3 regions of the Allobosea sp. RCC_152_1 genome follow, and region 3 is predicted to be linked to each of the others. Evidence: predicted binding sites of a transcription regulator. Region 3 holds the regulator's gene; each other region holds the start of a gene.
What was found. Region 3 encodes LexA, which represses DNA repair genes until DNA is damaged. Its sites were predicted from a motif close to TGTTCNNNNTGTGTTCNG; they were not measured.
Positions count from the first base shown of each region.

Region 1: a site for LexA is predicted at 4,120-4,137, ahead of AB6806_RS13500 (DNA recombination protein RmuC). Genes of this name have one in related genera too.
Region 2: a site for LexA is predicted at 3,913-3,930, ahead of AB6806_RS11965 (PA0069 family radical SAM protein). Genes of this name have one in related genera too.

Region 1 covers NZ_JBFUPU010000003.1:349,301-355,738, reverse strand. Annotated here, with positions in the region: gene AB6806_RS13510 (OsmC family protein) at 1-304, shown strand, start outside; gene AB6806_RS13505 (HAMP domain-containing methyl-accepting chemotaxis protein) at 429-2,543, opposite strand; gene AB6806_RS13500 (DNA recombination protein RmuC) at 2,904-4,088, opposite strand; gene def (peptide deformylase) at 4,202-4,738, shown strand; gene fmt (methionyl-tRNA formyltransferase) at 4,919-5,848, shown strand; gene truA (tRNA pseudouridine(38-40) synthase TruA) at 5,923-6,438, shown strand, end outside.
Region 2 covers NZ_JBFUPU010000003.1:21,184-27,621, reverse strand. Annotated here, with positions in the region: gene AB6806_RS11980 (LysE family translocator) at 1-258, opposite strand, end outside; gene AB6806_RS11975 (site-specific DNA-methyltransferase) at 314-1,531, opposite strand; gene AB6806_RS11970 (ribonuclease HII) at 1,858-2,469, opposite strand; gene AB6806_RS11965 (PA0069 family radical SAM protein) at 2,665-3,828, opposite strand; gene AB6806_RS11960 (glycosyltransferase family A protein) at 3,995-4,471, shown strand; gene AB6806_RS11955 (FadR/GntR family transcriptional regulator) at 4,526-5,209, opposite strand; gene AB6806_RS11950 (hypothetical protein) at 5,240-5,383, opposite strand; gene AB6806_RS11945 (MFS transporter) at 5,382-6,438, shown strand, end outside.
Region 3 covers NZ_JBFUPU010000001.1:1,166,025-1,172,462, reverse strand. Annotated here, with positions in the region: gene trpC (indole-3-glycerol phosphate synthase TrpC) at 1-678, shown strand, start outside; gene moaC (cyclic pyranopterin monophosphate synthase MoaC) at 675-1,157, shown strand; gene AB6806_RS05480 (molybdopterin molybdotransferase MoeA) at 1,159-2,370, shown strand; gene lexA (transcriptional repressor LexA) at 2,455-3,165, shown strand; gene AB6806_RS05470 (ComEC/Rec2 family competence protein) at 3,159-5,438, opposite strand; gene gltX (glutamate--tRNA ligase) at 5,608-6,438, shown strand, end outside.

The sequences.
Region 1 (6,438 bases), on a different contig from region 3:
GCTCGAGGCGCTGGTCGCCTGCGCCGGCGTGACGTTGAAGGCCGTCGCGACGGCGCTCGAGATCGAGCTGAAGAAGGGCGTGGTGCGGGCCGAGGGCGATCTCGACTTCCGCGGCACGCTCGGTGTCGTCAAGGATGCGCCCGTCGGCTTCAAGGCGATCCGCCTCTCCTTCGACGTCGAGACCGACGCGCCGCAGGAGAAGCTCGACACGCTGCTGAAGCTCACCGAGCGTTACTGCGTCGTCTTCCAGACGCTCAACGTGAAGCCGGAATTGTCGGCGGTGCTGGATCGAAAAGCCGTCTGAGCACCGCCTGGAGCGCTTTCGGGCGCGCCAGGTCTCGGTCGGGCAGGCCATTGACGCCTAAAGAAAACGGCGCCTTTCGGCGCCGTTTGTGTTTGTGACGGAGCGCCTTGAAGGCCGGGCTCCCTCAGAACTCTTCCCATCCGGTATCGATGGCGCGGCCATTGGCGACCTTGCGGGGGGCTGGGGCGGTCCGGGACTGGACGAAGGCGGCCTCGGCGAGCTGGCGCAGCCGCGCCGGCTCGGGCGCGGTGGTGGCGGCAGCCGGAGTGGGCCGGGCCGGGACGGCAGGGGCCGCCTTCGCCGGGCGGGCGGGAGCCGCCGCATGGGCTTGCGGATAGGCGGACTGCCCAGCCGCCTCGCGGCCGGTGCGGAAGGTCGCGACGAGGTCGTTGAGCTGGCCGATGCGGCCCGACAGCGAGCCGGCCGAGGCCGCGCTCTGCTCGGCCAGCGCCGCATTCGCCTGCGTCATCTCGTCGAGATGCGCCACCGCCTGGCTCATCTCGTCGATGCCGTTGGCCTGCTCGCCCGCCGCCGCCGAGATGTCGGCGATGGTGGCGGCGACCTTGCGCGAGGCTTCGAGGATGCGCGCCAGCTGGTCGCCGGCCTGGCGCACCAGCTTCACCCCGGCGCCGACCTCGTCATTGGAGGAGGAGATCAGCCCGGAGATGTCCTTGGCCGCCTCGCCCGAGCGCTGCGCCAGGGTGCGCACTTCCGAGGCGACGACGGCAAAGCCCTTGCCGGCCTCGCCGGCACGCGCCGCCTCGACCGCGGCGTTGAGCGCCAGCAGGTTGGTCTGGAAGGCGATGTCGTCGATGACGCGGATGATGTCGGAGATCTTCTGCGAGGCGCTCTCGATGCGGGCCATGGCCTCGACCGCCTGGCCGGCGATGGCGCCGCCGGACTGGGCCGCCTGCATCGCCTCGTCGGCGATGCGGGCGGCATCCTTCGAGGCCTGGGCCGAGGCCTTGACGGACGCGGCGAGCTCCTCGGTGGTGGCGGCGGTCTCCTCCAGCGAGGAGGCCTGTTCCTCGGTGCGCTTCGAGAGATCGTCGGCGCCCATGTTGATCTCGCGGGCGGCGAGCCCGACATCGGCCGAGGTCGTCTGGATCGTCGCGACCGTGGCCGAGAGGCGCTCGACCGTCTCGTTGATCGCGCCCTGGAGATCGGCGAAGCGGCCGCGATAGCCGCCCTCGACCTGCCGCGTCAGGTCGCCGCCCGCCACCGCCTGCAGAACCCCAGCGAACTCCGTCGTCGCACCGTCGACCACGCTGTTGATTTCGTTGATGCCGGCGACCAGCCGCTGCATCTGCTCGTCGGCATCGTCGATCTGGAGGCGGGCCGAGAAATCGCCGGCCGCCGCCGCCGCGACCACCTCGCCGACATCCGACACCACAGCCTCCATCGACTGGGCCCGCGCCAGCCGCGCCGCCGCCGCAGCACGCTCTTGCTCTTCCAGGGCACGGACCCTTGCCGCGTTCTCCTGGAAGATCTGCAGGGCGCCGGCCATCTCGCCGATCTCGTCGCGCCGGCCGACGCTCGGCACGGTGACGTCCTGCTCGCCATCCGCCAGGCGTTTCATCGCGGCGGTCATGCCGCCGAGCGGCCGCACGACGCCGCTGATCACGAAGGCGAGCGCAAATGCTCCCAGGAGCAGGGCGCCGCCGGCAACGGCGAGCAGCAGATAGGCCGCGGCATGGGCCGTCGACTGGGCCTGTGCTCCCTGCTCGCGCGCCTGCTTGAGCTGCAACGCGGCCAACTCGCCGAGCTTTTTCGTGATCGGGTCCATCGCCTTGTAGAGTTCGTCCGAGGAGAACAGGCGAAGAGCGCTGTCGTCACGATCCTTCAGGATGGCGATGACCTTGGCGATGGCGACATCGCCGGTCTTCATCAGCGCCGCTGCCTGATCCGCAAGCTGCCTCTCATCGGACTCGGTGATGCTGGGCAGATAGGCCTTCCAGCTCTTGTCGATGGTCCCGACCGCGTCCTGGACGCTCTTGAGCGCATTGGTCCAGGTGACCTGGTTGCTCTGCGCCTTCCAGATCGTGTCGACGACGTTGACGGCATACATGTCGCTGACGGAACGCAACTGTTCCATCGGGATGACATTGTTCTGGACGACGTTGTCGACACGCTCCGTCACGGATCGCAAGGCCAGATAGCCGCAGGCGCCGATGGCGAGGACGCACAGGGCCAGGGCGACCAGCGCGGCCGCCAGCTTTGTCTTGATGCTCATTGTCATGACGGACCTTCTGGGAAGACGTCGCTCATTCAATGGAGTGCCGATGATGGAAGGTCCGCAAAGATGCCTATGGTCCAGGCATGGATCGGCGATACCCCGGTCGCGTCATGGCGCTCGACTGTATTGAGAGTTCTCGGTGCCCCAGATCTTTCAGATAAAGTTTAAGGCTGTTCTAATGTCCCCTTCGGAAAAGTGACGACGTTTACTTGCAAATACGCGTATTCACGTTGGGGATGAGCGTTCAGGTTGTGTGGGCGGTCCCCCTGGCTCGCCCTCGCCGACATCCGGGGCAGGCGGCGCGTTGACTTTGGGGTCCTTTAGCGTCGTCGGCCGGATCCGCCCTGCCTGGCAGGGAGCGCGCTACTCCGCGGCCCGCTTCAGTTCGAGCCCCTTGGCGAAGGGCAGCTTCGGCTCGCTCTTCTCGTCGTCGAAATCGAGCGCGCCGATCCTCTCGGCGCGGCTGGTGACCTTGCCGGCAGAGGTCTTGATCTGGCCGACATCCTCCTGCGCCTGCCGGAAATGCGTGTCGAGCTTGTCGACGCGCTCGCCAAGGCGCCTGACATCGTCGAGCAGCTTGCCGACCTCGGTCTGGATGACCTGCGCCTCCTCGCGCATCCGCGCATCGCGCACCAGCGACTGCATGAGCTGGATCGCCAGCGCCAGCAGCGAGGGCGAGACGATCATCACGCGGGCCCGGTGCGCCCGCTGCACGACATCGTCGAAATATTCGTGCAGATCGGCATAGATCGATTCCGACGGCACGAAGAGCAGCGCGATATCCTGCGTCTCGCCGGGCAGGAAATAGCGCTCGGCGATGTCCTTCACATGCACGCCGACATCGCTGCGGACGCGCTGGCCCGCGATCTTCTTCGCCTCCTCGCCGCGCGCCTCGCGCAGCATCGTGAAGCTCTCCAGCGGGAACTTGGCATCGATCACGAGGCCGCGCCCGTCGCCCGGCAGCGTGACGAGGCAGTCGGGCCGGCGTCCGTTCGAGAGCTGCGGCTGGAAGGCGAAGAAGGCGGCGGGCAGACCGTCGCGGATGATCGCTTCCATCCGGCCCTGGCCATAGGCGCCGCGCGCCTGCTTGTTGGAGAGCACGTCCTTCAGCGTCACCACTTCCGAGGTGAGGTCGGTCAGGTTCTTCTGCGCGCTGTCGATCACCGCCAGCCGCTCCTGCAGCTTGCCGAGGCTTTCGGTGGTCTGGCGGACGCTCTGCTCGAGCCCCTGGCCGACCTTTTGGCCGAGGCCGTCCATCCGCTCGGCCATCAACCTTGCGAGGTCGCCCTGCCGGGTCGAGAGGATCTCGGCCATCGACTGCATCCGGCCGGCGAGCTCGGCCTGCTGCCGGTTCATCTCCGCGACCTTGTCGTCCATCTCGCGGGCGCGTTCGGCGGCCATCGCAGCCTCGATCGCGCGGCTTCTGCCGCCGCGCCAGGCCGCCAAAGCCGTCATCAGCAGCAATGCGAGACTCAACCCGCCGAAGCCGAGTGCGGCCTCCGCCCAGGTCACGGGGCGTTCCAGCAAGGTGAAGGCAATCGCGTTCATGCGCGAAGCCTAGCCGATTCGGCTCGGGATGGCGAACGAAAGCGGAACGGTTTGACCGCCCGCCCACAAATGCTTATGTCCCGGGCTCAACAGCCCTTTTCTCTCGGAACCACATGCCCATTCGTCCGCTCGTCATCCTGCCCGACGCCCAGCTTCGCCTTGCCTCGAAGCCGGTCGAGGCCGTCACGCCGGAAATCAAGGCGCTGGTCGCGGACATGTTCGAGACCATGTACGACGCGCCGGGCATCGGTCTCGCCGCGATCCAGATCGGCGTGCCGCTGCGCGTCGTGACGATGGATCTGTCGAAGCCGGAGGCGAAGGAGGGCGAGGAGCCGGAACCGAGGAAGCCGCAGGTCTTCATCAACCCGGAGGTCACCTGGTTCTCGGAAGAGACCAATGTGTATGAAGAGGGCTGCCTTTCGATCCCCGAATATTACGAGGAGGTCGAGCGCCCGGCCGAGGTCAAGGTTCGCTACATGGATCTCGACGGCAAGACTCACGAGATCGCGGCGGATGGCCTTCTCGCCACCTGCCTGCAGCACGAGATCGATCATCTCAACGGTGTGCTCTTCATCGATCATCTCTCGCGGCTGAAGCGCGAGCGTGTGACCAAGAAATTCGCCAAGGCCGCCAAGCGCTCAGCGGCATAATCACTGCTGCGTCATTCCGGACGAGCCGCGAAGCGGCGCCGATCCGGAATCCATCGAAGGGCTCCGGCGTGCCGGCATGGCTTCCGGCTCTCCGCGGAGTTTATCCTTGGGCCGATCGAAGATCGGACCCGGGGGCTATGCCCGGAATGACGGGGAAGATTTTAAGGTAAGGTCGAGCGTATGAGCTTGCGCGTCATCTTCATGGGCACGCCCGATTTCGCCGTGCCGGTCCTGACCGAGATCGTCGGGCAGGGGCATGAGGTCGTCTCTTGCTACACCCGCGCTCCGGCCCAGGCCGGTCGTGGGCTGGAGCTGCGGCCCTCGCCGGTGCACAGGGCGGCCGAGCGCTTCGGCATTCCGGTCTTCACGCCCGCGACCCTGAAAACGGCCGAGCAGGCCGAGCTGATCGCCTCGCATGAAGCCGATGTCGCGGTCGTCGTCGCCTATGGCATGATCCTGCCCCAGGCGATCCTCGATCTGCCGGAACTGGGTTGCCTCAACCTGCATGCCTCGCTGCTGCCGCGCTGGCGCGGCGCCGCGCCGATCCAGCGCGCTATCATGGCCGGCGACGCCGAGAGCGGCGTCTGCGTGATGAAGATGGAGGCCGGGCTCGACACAGGCCCGGTCGGCATGGTCGAGACGCTCGCCATCGGCCCCGACATGACGGCCGGCGAATTGCACGATGGGCTCAGCCGCCTCGGCGCCGACCTGATGGTGCGGGCGCTCGCGGCGCTCGGGCGCGGCGGGCTGCAGTTCACGCCGCAGCCGGAGGAGGGCGTGACTTACGCCGCCAAGATCGCCAATGCCGAGGCGAGGCTGAGCTGGAGCCGGCCGGCCCGGCAGGTGCACGACCTCGTGCGCGGCCTGTCGCCCTTTCCGGGCGCCTTTGCCGAGATCGATCTCGGCAAGGGGCCGGAGCGTCTCAAGGTGCTCCGTTCGGCGCTCGCCGGCGGCGCGGCCGAGCCCGGCACGCTGCTCGACGACGAGGGCACGGTCGCCTGCGCGGAAGGGGCGGTGAAGCTCCTCCAGGTCCAGCGCGCCGGCAAGGCGCCGATGAGCGGGGCGGAATTCCTGCGCGGCGCCCGGCTCGGGGCCGGCGACAAGCTTTAAATGAGCAGGCCATTGTCCGAAAACCGCTTCGCACTGTTCGCTGACGCGGACCTCCGGTTGGGTAACCGGCTCTGATGCCGCGCTACAAGCTCGTCATCGAATATGACGGCACGCCGTTCTCGGGCTGGCAGCGCCAGGCGAGCGACCCGTCCGTGCAGCAGAGCGTCGAGGAGGCGGTGGAGGCCTTTTGCGGCCATGCCGTGCGCCTGCATTGCGCCGGGCGCACCGATGCCGGCGTCCACGCCACCCATCAGGTCGCCCATGTCGACCTCGACAAGGACTGGCGCACCGATGTCGTGCGCGACGCCACCAACGCCCGGCTGAAGGCGCGGGTGCCGGTCAGCGTGCTGAGCGCCGAGATCGTGCCGGATGATTTCGATGCCCGCATCTCGGCGAAGCGCCGCTACTACATCTATCGCATCCTCGATCGGCGGGCGCCGCCGGCGCTCGACCGTGGCCGGGTCTGGCACGTCCCGGTGAAGCTCGACCACGAGGCGATGGACCGTGCCGCCAAGGCCCTGCTCGGCAAGCACGACTTCACCACCTTCCGCGCCGCCGAATGCCAGGCCAACAGCCCGATCCGGACGCTG
Region 2 (6,438 bases), on a different contig from region 3:
GGCCGCTCCGACATAGCGAAGGACCGTCATCGCGGTGCCCATCTCGGCAGCCAGCAGCGACAGGCCGAAGGCGGCGAGGATCAGGAAGATCAGGATTCCGGCCACGGTGCCCAGACCATAGGCGAGGCCCGAAGCCGCTCCATGCGAGAGCGTGCGTGCCACGATCGTCATATTGTCGGGGCCCGGGCTTGCCGCGAAGACGAAGAACGCTGCGCCAAAGGCCGCGAGGGTGCCGAGATCGAGTGTGACGGGGTCCATGAGCGGTCTCCTGCCGGTAGGGCAGGGTTAAGCATGAACCGTGCCGGCGATCGGCTCAGGCCGCCGCCATCTGCGCCCTGATCTCGCCGCGCAGCATGTCGAGCAGCATCAGCTTGCCCTCGCGCTCGACATGCCAGAAGGTCCAGCCATTGCAGCTCGGCAGGCCCTGCACCAGCGCGCCGACCTTGTGGATCGAGCCGATGGCGGGGCCGACCGACAGCGTGCCGTCGGCGCGGATGACGGCGCTGTGGCGGCGTTTGTCGTCGATGACGGTCTCGCCCGCCTTGACCAGCCCGGCCTCGACCAGGCTGAGGAAGGGCACGCGCGGCTCGCTGCGCTTCGACGGCGCGGTGGCGAAGGCTTCAGGCGGCAGCGGCTTCACCGCCGCGATGCGCTCGCGCGCAGCCTTCGCATAGACGGCTTCGCGCTCGAGCCCGATGAAATGGCGGCCCAGCGCCTTGGCGACGGCACCGGTCGTGCCGGTGCCGAAGAAGGGATCGAGCACGACGTCGCCGGGATTGGAAGCCGAGAGCAGCACGCGGGCAAGCAGCGCCTCGGGCTTCTGCGTCGGATGCACCTTCGCGCCGTCGGCGCCCTTCAGGCGCTCGTCGCCGGTGCAGAGCGGCAGATACCAGTCCGAGCGCATCTGAAGGTCGTCATTGCCGCCCTTCAGCGCCTCATAGTGGAAGGTGTATTTCGATTGCTCGCCGCGCGCCGCCCAGATCAGCGTCTCATGCGCGTTGGTGAAGCGCCGGCCGCGGAAATTCGGCATCGGGTTGGCCTTGCGCCAGACGATGTCGTTCAGCATCCAGAAGCCGAGATCCTGCAGGATCGCGCCGACGCGGAAGATGTTGTGATAGCTGCCGATGACCCAGAGCGCGCCATCGGGCTTCAGCACCCGCCGCGCCGCCGCGAGCCAGGCTTTGGTGAAGGCGTCGTATTCGGCGAAGGAGGCGAACTTGTCCCAGTCGTCGTCGACGGCGTCGACGAGGCTGTCGTCGGGCCGGCGCAGATCGCCGCCGAGCTGGAGATTATAGGGCGGATCGGCGAAGACGAGATCGACGCTCCCCGGCGGCAGGGCATTCATCGCCGCGACGCAGTCGCCGACGATGACCTGATCCAGCGGCAATGCCGCAGGAATGCCGCCCTGTTCGAGGAGGTTATGATCGTGAAGGCCCTTGGCCTTCATCCGAGCCCCCAGCGCTGGCCGTCCGGTACGCGAAACCTGAATCCGGACGGGAGCGCTGGCGGTCCCGGTACGCGAGATACCCATGACGCCAAGACCGTTACGCAACTTCAACGAGGGCGATACTGGCGAGTCAGGGTAAAGGCCGGGTTTCCGGTTTGAAAAAAATGCGTCCCATTCTGGGGCTGCAGTTTTTGCCTAGGCCATTGGCAAGAAAGAGAAATTCGTAAACGCACGTTAACCTGCGGACCTCCCGTTGGGGCAGGGGGTGGCGGCTTCGATGGGCTTGCGGCCTGCGGCCAACGTCATGCCCGGGCCTGAACCGGGCATCTCCTGCCGAAGGAGGTTCTGGCGCCTTTTTTGCCTGAGATTCTCGGGCCTGCGCTTCGCCTGAGGATGACGCCTGGCGATCCCTACCGGAACCAGACGCCCTTCACGGGCGCGAAGGAATAACGGTGCTCGGGGCAGGGGCCGTGCTCGGCGATCGCCTTGCGGTGCTGCGGCGTCGCGTAGCCGACATGTCCGGAGAAGCCATAGGCCGGATAGCGCCGGCACAGCCGCGCCATCATCCGGTCCCGCGTCACCTTGGCGACGATCGAGGCGGCCGCGATGGAAGCCACTGCCCCGTCGCCCTGGATGATCGCCTCGCAGGAACAGGCCAGCACCGGCGGATCGTTGCCGTCGACCAGGACATGCAGCGGCGCCAGCGGCAGCGCCGCCACGGCCCGGCGCATCGCGAGCAGCGTCGCCTGCCGGATGTTGACGGCGTCGATCTCGACCGCGGTGGCGCTGGCGACGGAAACCGCGAGCGCCCGCTCCATGATCTCCGCGAAGAGCTCCTCGCGCAGGGGTGCCGGCAGCTTCTTCGAATCGTCGAGCCCGGCCGGCACGCGCTCGGGATCGAGAATCACCGCAGCCGCCACCACCGGCCCGGCGAGCGGCCCGCGCCCGACCTCGTCGATGCCGGCCAGCGGCCAGCGGCCGTCGGCGATGGCAAGCGTTTCGCGGGTGAAGTCTGCAGGCATGGCGGGCTTATGCAACAGAGTCCGATTCGGAGCCAGAGCGACGTGAGCGCACGCCCTCCGTCATGCGCGGGCGCAACCCGAGCATCTCTCGCCGCAGGGGGCTCTGGAATCCTCTCGGGCGAGAGATTCTCGGGTCGGCGCTTCGCTTCGCCCGAGAAGGAGGGCTTCATTCAGTAGGCCGGCACTGCTCGCGCGTCAGAACAAGCTCAACTGCGCCTTCTCCTTCTCCGGCTTGACGAACAAATCCGTACGCAGCCGCCTGCGCGCTGTGTTGAAGCCGATGCGCTCGGCCGCCATCTCGAAGCGCCGGCCGATCATCCAGGCATAGGGGCCGGAACCGACCATGCGCTGGCCCCATTGCGAATCGTAATCCTTGCCGCCGCGCGTCGAGCGGATCAGCGACATCACATGGCGCAGCTTGTCCGGGTGATGGGTGAGCAGCCATTCCTGCACGATGTCGCGCACCTCCAGCGGCAGCCTGAGCAGCACGTAACCAGCCTCTTGCGCGCCCGCGGCCTTGGCAGCATCGAGGATGCGCTCGATCTCGTGCTCGTTGATCGCCGGGACGATCGGCGCCACCAGCACCGTGACCGGAATGCCGGCTTCCGAGAGCTTGCGGATCGTCTCCAGCCGCTTCGGCGGCGAGGCGGCGCGCGGCTCCATCCCACGCGCGACCTTCGGATCGAGCGTCGTCACCGAAAGCGCGACCTTGACGAGCCCCTTCGCCGCCATCGGCGCGAGGATGTCGATGTCGCGCTGCACCAGCGCCGATTTGGTGACGATGCCGACGGGATGGTTGAACTTTGCCAGCACCTCCAGCACCTGGCGCATGATGCGCAGCTTCTTCTCGATCGGCTGGTAAGGGTCGGTGTTGGTGCCGATGGCGATGGTGCGCGGCTGGTAGGAGGGAGCGGAGAGCTCCTTCTCCAGCAATTGCGCCGCATCGAGCTTGGCCGTCAGCTTGCTCTCGAAGTCGAGCCCTGGCGAAAGGCCGAGATAGGCATGGGTCGGCCGGGCGAAGCAGTAGACGCAGCCATGCTCGCAGCCGCGATAGGGATTGATCGAGCGGTCGAAGGAGATGTCCGGCGAGTCGTTGCGCGTGATGATGCTGCGCGCCTTCTCATAGGCGATCTCGGTCTTGAACGCCGGCAAGTCGCCGAGCGAGCCCCAGCCGTCATCTTCCGCGACGCGCTGTTCGGCCTCGTAGCGCCCGCCCGGATTGATCGTGGCGCCGCGCCCGCGCCGCCGCTCGGGATCGATGCTGCTGCCGACATGGGCGAGCGGATCGACAGGCGCGATTCGCACGGAGGCGGACACCGGCTCGCTACCCTGCCGCCGCAGCGGCAGGGCCGTCGGCATCGGCCGGGAAGTCGGTCTGGCCTGGGGCATGGCTGTTCCATCCTGCCGAACGCCGGGAATCGGCGTCCATCATTGGTCTCGAATGTGAACATAACGGGAACAAAAGGCAAGTGACAGGATTGCGACGTGTTGCGCTGCGCCATACACATTGCAGATGCTCACAGCCGTGATCCGTGCGCCCGGCTCGGCGCAAGCCATCGCCGCGACCTTCGCCGTGCTGATTCCGGCGGTGGCTGAGGGATTCCTTGGCCATGCCGTCGTCGTCGACACCGTCGGCGCGGACGGTCTCGCGCGCATCGCCGATGCGACGGGTGCGAGCTATCTGCGCGCGGGCAACGCCGAAGGCTGGCATCTTGGCGCCAAGGAAGCGCGCGGCGACTGGCTCCTGCTGCTCGATGCCGGCGACGTGCCGCAGCTCAATTGGGCGCAGGCGGTCGAACGGCACCTCCTGCTCGCGCCCGATGCGCCGGCGCTGCTGCCGCTGCGCGGCTTCGCCGCCTCCTTGCGCGAGCGCGCCGCGATCTCCTTCGGCGGCCGGCGGCTGCGTGCGGGCCTGATCGCGCCCAAGGGCGCGGTGCTCGCCGGCCGGCTCGGCCATGCGCCGCGGCGGCTGCAGACGGGGCGGGAGCGCGTGAGCGGATAGCTGGCCGTCGGGGCGAATGGCCCGGCAAGGCGGCTGCGCAGGAGCGCGAACGCATCAGCGATGTTCGAGATAGTCGCCCGTATAGTTCAGCAAGGCGCGCATGGCCTGGCGCGCGGCATCGGCGTCCTCGCGCTGGATGGCGGCGGCGACGGCGCCGTGATTGTCGAGGTTTCCCTCGAACACGGTCACAGTGAAATCGAAGATCGCGCTGAGCAGCGCGTCGATCGCGCCGTGAAGGCTTTGCAGGACGGGATTATGCGTGGCGTCCAGAACCGCCAGGTGAAAGGCCTTGTCGGCTGAGATCGCGCGGGCGGGATCGTGGCGGTCGCGGACCATGGCCGCATAGGCTGCGCTGATCGCGTCGCGCTGCACGTTGGTCGCGCGCGTGGCTGCGAGCGCGGCCGCTTCCGGCTCGATGATGCGGCGCGCCTCGGCGAAGGCGAGGAGATCGGCGCGGCTGATTCCGCTGGCGGCGATCCAGCCGATCAGGTCGCGGTCGAGCCAGCTCCATTCATGGCGCGGGCGCACATGCGTGCCGTGGCGCTGGCGCACGCTGACCAGCCCCTTTGCCGCCAGGATCCGGACGGCTTCCCGCACGACGCCCCGGCTGACCTGGAAGCGCGCTTCGAGAGCAGGTTCGGCGGCCAGCGCACCGCCCGGCGGCGGATTGCCGCCGACGATCTCGATGCCGAGGCTTTCGACCACGCTGCTGGTCCGGGCGGGCTTGCGGTTGGTCATGAGCCTCGAGCGATGCGGTTCGGAGGCTTCTTAGCCGCCGCCGTCCTGCGTCACAAGCAAGCGGGCTTCGTGTCCCGCATGCTTGCGGTCAAACATCATATGTTTTACATCGGATGTTTGAAGGGCCGCGGCGAGAAGATCGCGGTCACCAACACTCGGGAGGAGTTGGGCCATGGCCACCTTCGAAGGGACTGTGAATCGAGCGGAAACGATGCGGCGGGTCGGCTGGCGCCTGCTGCCCTTCCTGATGCTGCTTTATCTGATCGCCTATATCGACCGTTCGAACATTTCGGTGGCGGCGCTTCAGATGAATGCCGAGCTCGGCCTCACAGCCGAGATGTACGGCCGGGCGGCCGGCATCTTCTTCGCGACCTACATCCTGTTCGAAATTCCCAGCAACATGGTGCTGGCCCGTGTCGGTGCGCGCCGCTGGATCGCCCGGATCATGCTGAGCTGGGGCGTCATTGCCGCCGGCATGGCCTTCGTCACCAGCGCCAACCAGCTCTACGGCATGCGCCTGCTGCTCGGTGCAGCGGAAGCCGGCTTCACCCCCGGCGTGATCTATTACCTGGCGCGCTGGTTCCCGTCGCGCGAGCGCGCCAATGCCATGTCGTTCTTCTATATCGGTGCGGCGCTCGCCTCGGTGATCGGCCTGCCATTGTCGGGGTTGCTCCTCGGCCTCGACGGCTGGCACGGCATGGGGGGCTGGCGCTGGCTTTTCCTGATCGAAGGCATCCCGGCGGTGTTGCTGGCCTTCGTCACGCTCAAAGTCCTGACCGACCGGCCCGCGGATGCGGCCTGGCTCGCGCCGGCCGAGCGGGACTGGCTCGAAAAGACGCTGGCGCAGGAGCAGTCCGCCACCCCGGTGTCGCATACGGCCGGGTGGCGTCAGGCCTTCACCAGCGGCAGGGTCTGGCTGCTGGCGCTGTTCTGGCTGCTGCAGGCCTTCGGCACCATCGGCATCACGCTGTTCCTGCCGCTGATCGTGAAGTCGGTATCGGGTCAGAGCAACATGACGGTCGGCCTGCTCTCGGCCGTGCCGTTTCTCGTCGCCTGCATCTTCATGTTCTTCAACGGGCGCCATTCGGATGCGAGCGGCGAGCGGGCGCTCCATCTTGGCCTGCCGCTGGTCCTGGCCGGTCTGGTTCTGGCGGTCGCCGTCCAGCTCGCGGGCCAGCCGACAGTGGCCTTTCTGCTGCTGGCCCTGTCGATCGGTCTCAACTGGGCCG
Region 3 (6,438 bases):
GCCGCCAAGGTTGCAGCCGGGACGCCGGCGCTCATCGCCGAGATCAAGAAGGCGAGCCCGTCCAAGGGGCTGATCCGCGCCGATTTCGATCCGCCGGCGCTGGCACGCGCCTATGCGGCGGGCGGCGCGGCCTGCATCTCGGTGCTGACCGACGCGCCCTCCTTCCAGGGCCAGCCGGAATTCCTGACGCAAGCGCGCGAGGCCTGCGGCCTGCCGGGGCTGCGCAAGGATTTTCTCTACGACCCCTATCAGGTCTTCGAGGCCCGCGCCTGGGGCGCCGATTGCATCCTGATCATCATGGCCGGCGTCGACGACGCCACCGCCCGGGTGCTCAACGACACGGCGCGCGAGCTCGGCATGGATGCCCTCGTCGAGATCCATGACGATGCCGAGCTCGACCGGGCGCTCAAGCTCGAAAGCCGGCTGCTCGGCATCAACAACCGCGACCTGCGCAGCTTCAACGTCGATCTCGCCGTGACCGAGCGGCTGGCGCCGCGCGTGCCGTCCGACCGCATCGTCATCAGCGAGAGCGGCATCTTCACCCACGCCGACATCCGGCGTCTCGGCAAGGTCGGCGTCGAAACCTTCCTCGTCGGCGAAAGCCTGATGCGGCAGGCCGATGTCGCGGCCGCGACTGCGCTGCTGCTCACCGGCAAGGCGCGCGAGAACGCGGCGTGAGCCGGCTCAGCCATCTCGACGCGCAAGGCGCCGCGCATATGGTCGATGTCGGCGACAAGGCCGAGACCGGGCGCATCGCCATCGCCGAAGGCTGCGTCGTGATGGCGCCTGAAACCATCGCGATCGTGCGCGACGGCAACGCCAAGAAAGGCGATGTGCTCGGCACAGCCCGGCTCGCCGGCATCATGGCGGCCAAGCGCACCCATGAACTGATCCCGCTCTGCCACCCGCTGCTGCTGAGCAAGATCGCTGTCGATCTCGAACTGGACGAGGCCCTGCCCGGCGTGCGCGTCCGCGCCGAGGTCAAGATGAAGGGCCAGACCGGCGTCGAGATGGAGGCGCTGACCGCCGTCTCCGTCGCCTGCCTGACCGTCTACGACATGGTCAAGGCCGTCGACCGGGCGATGCGGATCGAAGGCATCCGCCTGCTGCACAAATCCGGCGGACAATCCGGCGATTACGACGCCAAGGCGCTCTGACATGGCTCTCACCCCGGTTCCCGTCGCGCTCAAGGCCCTGCTCGACAGCGTTCCGGGGCCGACGGGCAGCGAGATGCAGCCCCTGGCGCGCTGCGCCTGGCGCGTGCTCGCGGCCGATGTGAAGGCGCTGCGCACCCAGCCGCCTTTCGCCAACTCCGCCATGGACGGCTATGCCGTCCGCGCCGCCGACATGGAAGCCGGCAAGCAACTCCGCGTCATCGGCGAATCCGCGGCGGGGCGGCGTTTCGATGGCGACGTCCGTCCGGGCGAGGCTGTGCGGATCTTCACCGGCGCGCCGATGCCGGAGGGCGCCGACAGCGTCCTCATGCAGGAGAATGCCGATGGCGTCGGCAGCGAAACCATCACGGTGCGCGTGCCGGCCCATAAGGGCCAGTTCGTCAGGGTGGCCGGGCTCGATTTCCGTGACGGCGACGTGCCGCTGACGGCCGGGCGCATGCTCGACAGCGCCGCGCTCGGGCTCGCCGCCGCGATGGGGCATCCGCAATTGCCGGTACGCTGCAAGCCGCGCGTCGCCATCCTCGCCACCGGCGACGAATTGGTGGCGCCGGGCGAGCCGACCGGGCCGGACCAGATCGTCGCCTCGAACTCCTTCTCGCTGATGGCGCTGGTGGAAAAGGCCGGCGGCGAGGCGCTCGACCTCGGTATCGCCCGCGACGATCACGACGACCTCGCGGCGCGGATCGCCGCCGCCCGTGCCGCGGAGGCCGACGTGCTGATCACCCTCGGCGGCGCCTCGGTCGGCGAGCACGACCTCGTGCAGGAGGCGCTGAAGCGGGCCGGCATGAGCCTCGGCTTCTGGAAGATCGCGATGCGACCGGGCAAGCCGATGATGACCGGCCGGCTTGGCCGCATGGTGGTGCTCGGGCTGCCCGGCAATCCGGTCTCGTCGATCGTCTGCGGCCATCTCTTCCTGCTGCCGCTGATCGAGGCGCTGCTGGGTATGGACGACCCCGATCGCGACCGCAGTATTCTGGCGATTCTCGGAAAAGATATGCCGGCTAATGATGAGCGCGAGGACTATCTTCGCTCCGATCTTGCCCTGACGCCGGCCGGTTGGGTGGCGACGCCCTTCGACAGGCAGGATTCCTCGATGCTGGGCACCCTGGCGCGCGCCAAGGCCCTGACGATCCGACCGGCGCATGCAGAGCCGGCTCACAAAGGCGATATCTGCCGCATTCTGCCGCTGCGGTAGCAGTCGCTTGCGGAACACAAGGCGAACAGTTATAGTGTTCTGGCTTTGTTTCGAATCTGTATCGCGGGGGCACCGGCGGGGATCATGCTGACACGCAAGCAACACGAACTCCTGCGCTTCATCCAGGAACGCTTGCGCGAAAGCGGCGTGCCCCCCTCCTTCGACGAGATGAAGGATGCGCTCGACCTGCGCTCCAAATCGGGCATCCACCGGCTGATCATGGCGCTTGAGGAGCGCGGCTTCATCCGCCGCCTGCCCAATCGGGCGCGGGCCCTCGAAGTCATCAAGATGCCGGACGGGCTCGCTGGCCCGCAGCCGCGCCGCTTCAACCCAGCCGTCGTGCAGGGCGGCCTCGGCTCGCAGCCCTCTCTCGCCAAGCCGCGCCCTGCCCCGGCCGATGACGATGCACGCTCCCCGGTCGCGATTCCCGTGATGGGCCGCATCGCCGCCGGCACGCCGATCTCGGCGATCCAGAGCCGCAGCCATACGGTTTCGCTGCCGCCCGACATGCTGGGTTCGGGCGAGCATTATGCGCTGGAGGTACGCGGCGATTCGATGGTCGAGGCCGGCATCCTCGACGGCGACACCGTCATCATCCGCAAGCAGGACACGGCAAACACCGGCGACATCATCGTCGCGCTGATCGACGAGGAAGAGGCGACGCTGAAGCGTCTGCGCCGGCGTGGCTCCTCGATCGCGCTCGAAGCGGCCAATCCGGCCTATGAGACACGCGTCCTGGGCCCCGACCGCGTCAAGATCCAGGGCCGGCTGGTCAACCTGCTGCGCCGCTACTGAGCGAACTCGGTCTCGTCCGACGCGACCTCCGGAGCAGCAGAGGCCCGTGTCGCAGCGGGGGCCGGCGCGCTGGGCCGAGCTGCGGATTCGGAAGGCTTGCGGCGGCTCCAGGGCCGGTCTGCGACGGCGTTTTCCGAGGAATGGCTGCGCCAGCCGAAGGCGGCGCGGTAGAGCGAGGTCGCGCCGTCCCGCGACAGCGCCATCCGATCGACGAGCCTGGCTTCGCAAGGCGCGCTCCAGGGAATGTTGGTGACGACGAGATCGGCGCGGCGGCAATCCTCGATGATGGCGATCCGATCCCGGGCATAGGAGATGCTGCGCCCGTCGGCGGTTCGGACGATGCAGGCATTGGCGTCGCAGGCGATACCGGCACGCAGGGTCGCGTCGTCCGGCGCGCGGCTGTCGCCATCGGAAGCGAGCCATTGCTGCAGGACGAAGCGGCTCGGCCGGCCGGCGATGGCGAGGCGGCCGTCGCTGCCGCGCACGGCGATGCCGGAGCCGTCACGCTCGATCAGGATCTCGGGCCGCTCCGGCCTCGCGGCGAAGGCGACGCCGAGGATGAGCGGCAGCGCCGCCAGCCAGCGCAGCCCCGTGGTCCAGAGCGTGATCCAGAGCAGCGAGGCGGCAAAGGAGAGCAGCACGGCCGGGCCGAAGGCCACCACCGTCATGGTCGAATGGTCGATGGTGGCGACCCAATGCGCGACTTTCAGCACGATGTCGGAAGCGAGCCCCATCAGCGCCCAGGCCGGCCAGTCCAGACCGAAGGGGTAGGCCAGCACGCCGAACACCGCCGCCGGCATCACGAAGAGCGAGACGAAGGGCAGCGCCATCGCATTGCCGAGCAGGCCGAAGGGATTGAAAGTCTGGAAATGATAGGCGCCGAAGGGCGCCGTCGCGGCCGTGGCGAGGAGCGTCGTCACCACGATGCCGAGCGAGGCCGTCCAGAGCGTGCCCAAGGGCCAGGGCAAGGCCGTCGGCGGCTTAGACCGGTCGCGCTTCTCCCAGCGCTCGGCGAAAGCGACCAGCGCCGCGACCGCACCGAAGGACATCTGGAAGCTCGGTCCGAGCAGGGCCTCGGGCTCGCGCAGCAGCACGATGATCGCGGCGAGCGCGAGATTGCGCATGCTGAGCGCCGCCCGGTCGACGAGGATCGCGCCGAGCATGACCAGCGTCATGATGAGCGAACGTTCCGTCGCGACGTCGCTGCCGGAGAAGATGCAATAGGCGGTGGCGCCGATCATCGCCGCGATCGCCGCGATCTTCTTCACCGGCCAGCCGAGCGCCAGCGTCTGCGACAGCGCCAGCAGAGCCCGCACGAGCCAGAAGATCGTCCCGGCTGCAAGCACCATGTGCAGGCCGGAGATCGAGACGATATGATAGATACCGGCGGCGCGCAGATCGTTGTTCGACGCCTCGGTGATGAGGCCGCGCTTGCCGGTGACGAGCGCGGCCGCGACCGCCCCGCCTTGCCCGCCGCCGACGCTGGCGATGCGCTGCGTCAGGACGTTGCGCGCCTTGTCGATCTCCACGTCGAGCGCGAGGCGCCATGGCAGGGGATGCGGCGCCGGGACGAGTGCGATCTTGCCGGCGATGCTGCCGACGGCGCCGATTCCGCGGAAGAAGGCGTCGCGCCCGAAATCATAGCCTCCGGCGCGGGCCGGCCCCGGTGGTGGCAGGAGCCGCGCGGTGCCGGCGATATGGTCGCCGGGCGCGACCGTGCCGCTGCGAATGTTGACGCGCACGCGCTTCGGCCGGCTCTCGGGCGGCACGCCGGCGATGTCCGTCACCACCAGGACGAGGCGGGCGCCGGCATCGCGCGCCTCGACGCTCTCGACGAAGCCGGTGATCTTGCCGATGCGCGGCCGCTCCAGCATCGGCGCGGCGATATCGGCCGTGCGCCAGACGCCTGCCGCGAAGCCGGCGAAGGCCGCGGCGAAGGCGATGCAGACTGCGGCAGCGGCGGGTCGCAGACGCAGTGCGACAGCGAGGCCGCCGGACAGGACGAAGCCCGCGAGCGGCGCCCAGAGTGCGGGTTCCCGATCGGCGGCGAAATAGAGCAGGATGCCGAAGCCCATCGCCACGGGCAGCCAGAGGAACGGGCGGCGGCGCTCGGCCTCCTGCGCCAGCGACGCAGCCAGCCAGTCCCGCAGCGCCTGGAGGCGCTCGGCCAGCGGCAGGCTTCCCAGTGCGACAGGCGGCAGGCGCGCCGGCAGGATGCCGGCGACGGCCCTCAGCGCGCTCCGGCGCTCCGGCGATGCAGGTTGCCGCGCCATCCCCCTTCCCAGCCCCTGCCTTACGGTTGCGCATTGAACGCTTAACCGCCCGGCGAAGCCATGTTACAGGGCGCGCGCCGGTTGTCATGCACGCTTTGGCGTGAAGGCCGGCGCCACATCCTCAAGTCTTGCCCCGGGCGGTTTCATCGCCCGGTCGGAGCTGCCTTCCATGAGCAACGCCGTCGTCACGCGCTTTGCGCCGTCCCCCACCGGATTCCTGCATATCGGCGGCGCCCGCACCGCGCTGTTCAACTGGCTCTATGCCCGCCGGCATGGCGGCAAGATGCTGCTGCGAATCGAGGATACCGACCGGGAACGCTCGACCGACGCCGCCATCGCCGCGATCCTCGACGGGCTGGAATGGCTCGGCCTCGATTGGGACGGACAGACGGTCTACCAGTTCCAGCGCGCGGCACGGCACCGCGAGGTGGCCGAGCAGATGCTCGCCGCCGGCAAGGCCTATTATTGCTATGCCAGCCAGGCCGAGCTCGAGGAGATGCGCGAGAAGGCGCGCGCCGAAGGCAAGCCGCTGCGCTATGACGGGCGCTGGCGTGACCGCGATCCGGCGACCGCCCCGGAAGGCGTGAAGCCGGTGATCCGGCTCAAGGCGCCGCAGACCGGCGAGACGGTGGTGAACGATGAGGTGCAGGGCCGCGTCGTCTGGCAGAACGAGAATCTCGACGACCTCGTGCTGCTGCGCTCGGACGGGACGCCGACCTATATGCTCGCGGTCGTCGTCGACGATCACGACATGGGCGTGACCCACATCATCCGCGGCGACGACCACCTGACCAACGCAGCTCGCCAGACCCAGATCTACGATGCGCTGGGCTGGGACGTGCCGAGCATGTCGCATATCCCTCTGATCCACGGGCCTGACGGAGCCAAGCTGTCCAAGCGCCACGGCGCGCTCGGCATCGATGCCTATCGCTCGATGGGTTATCTGCCGGCGGCGCTGCGCAACTATCTCGTGCGGCTGGGCTGGAGCCATGGCGATCAG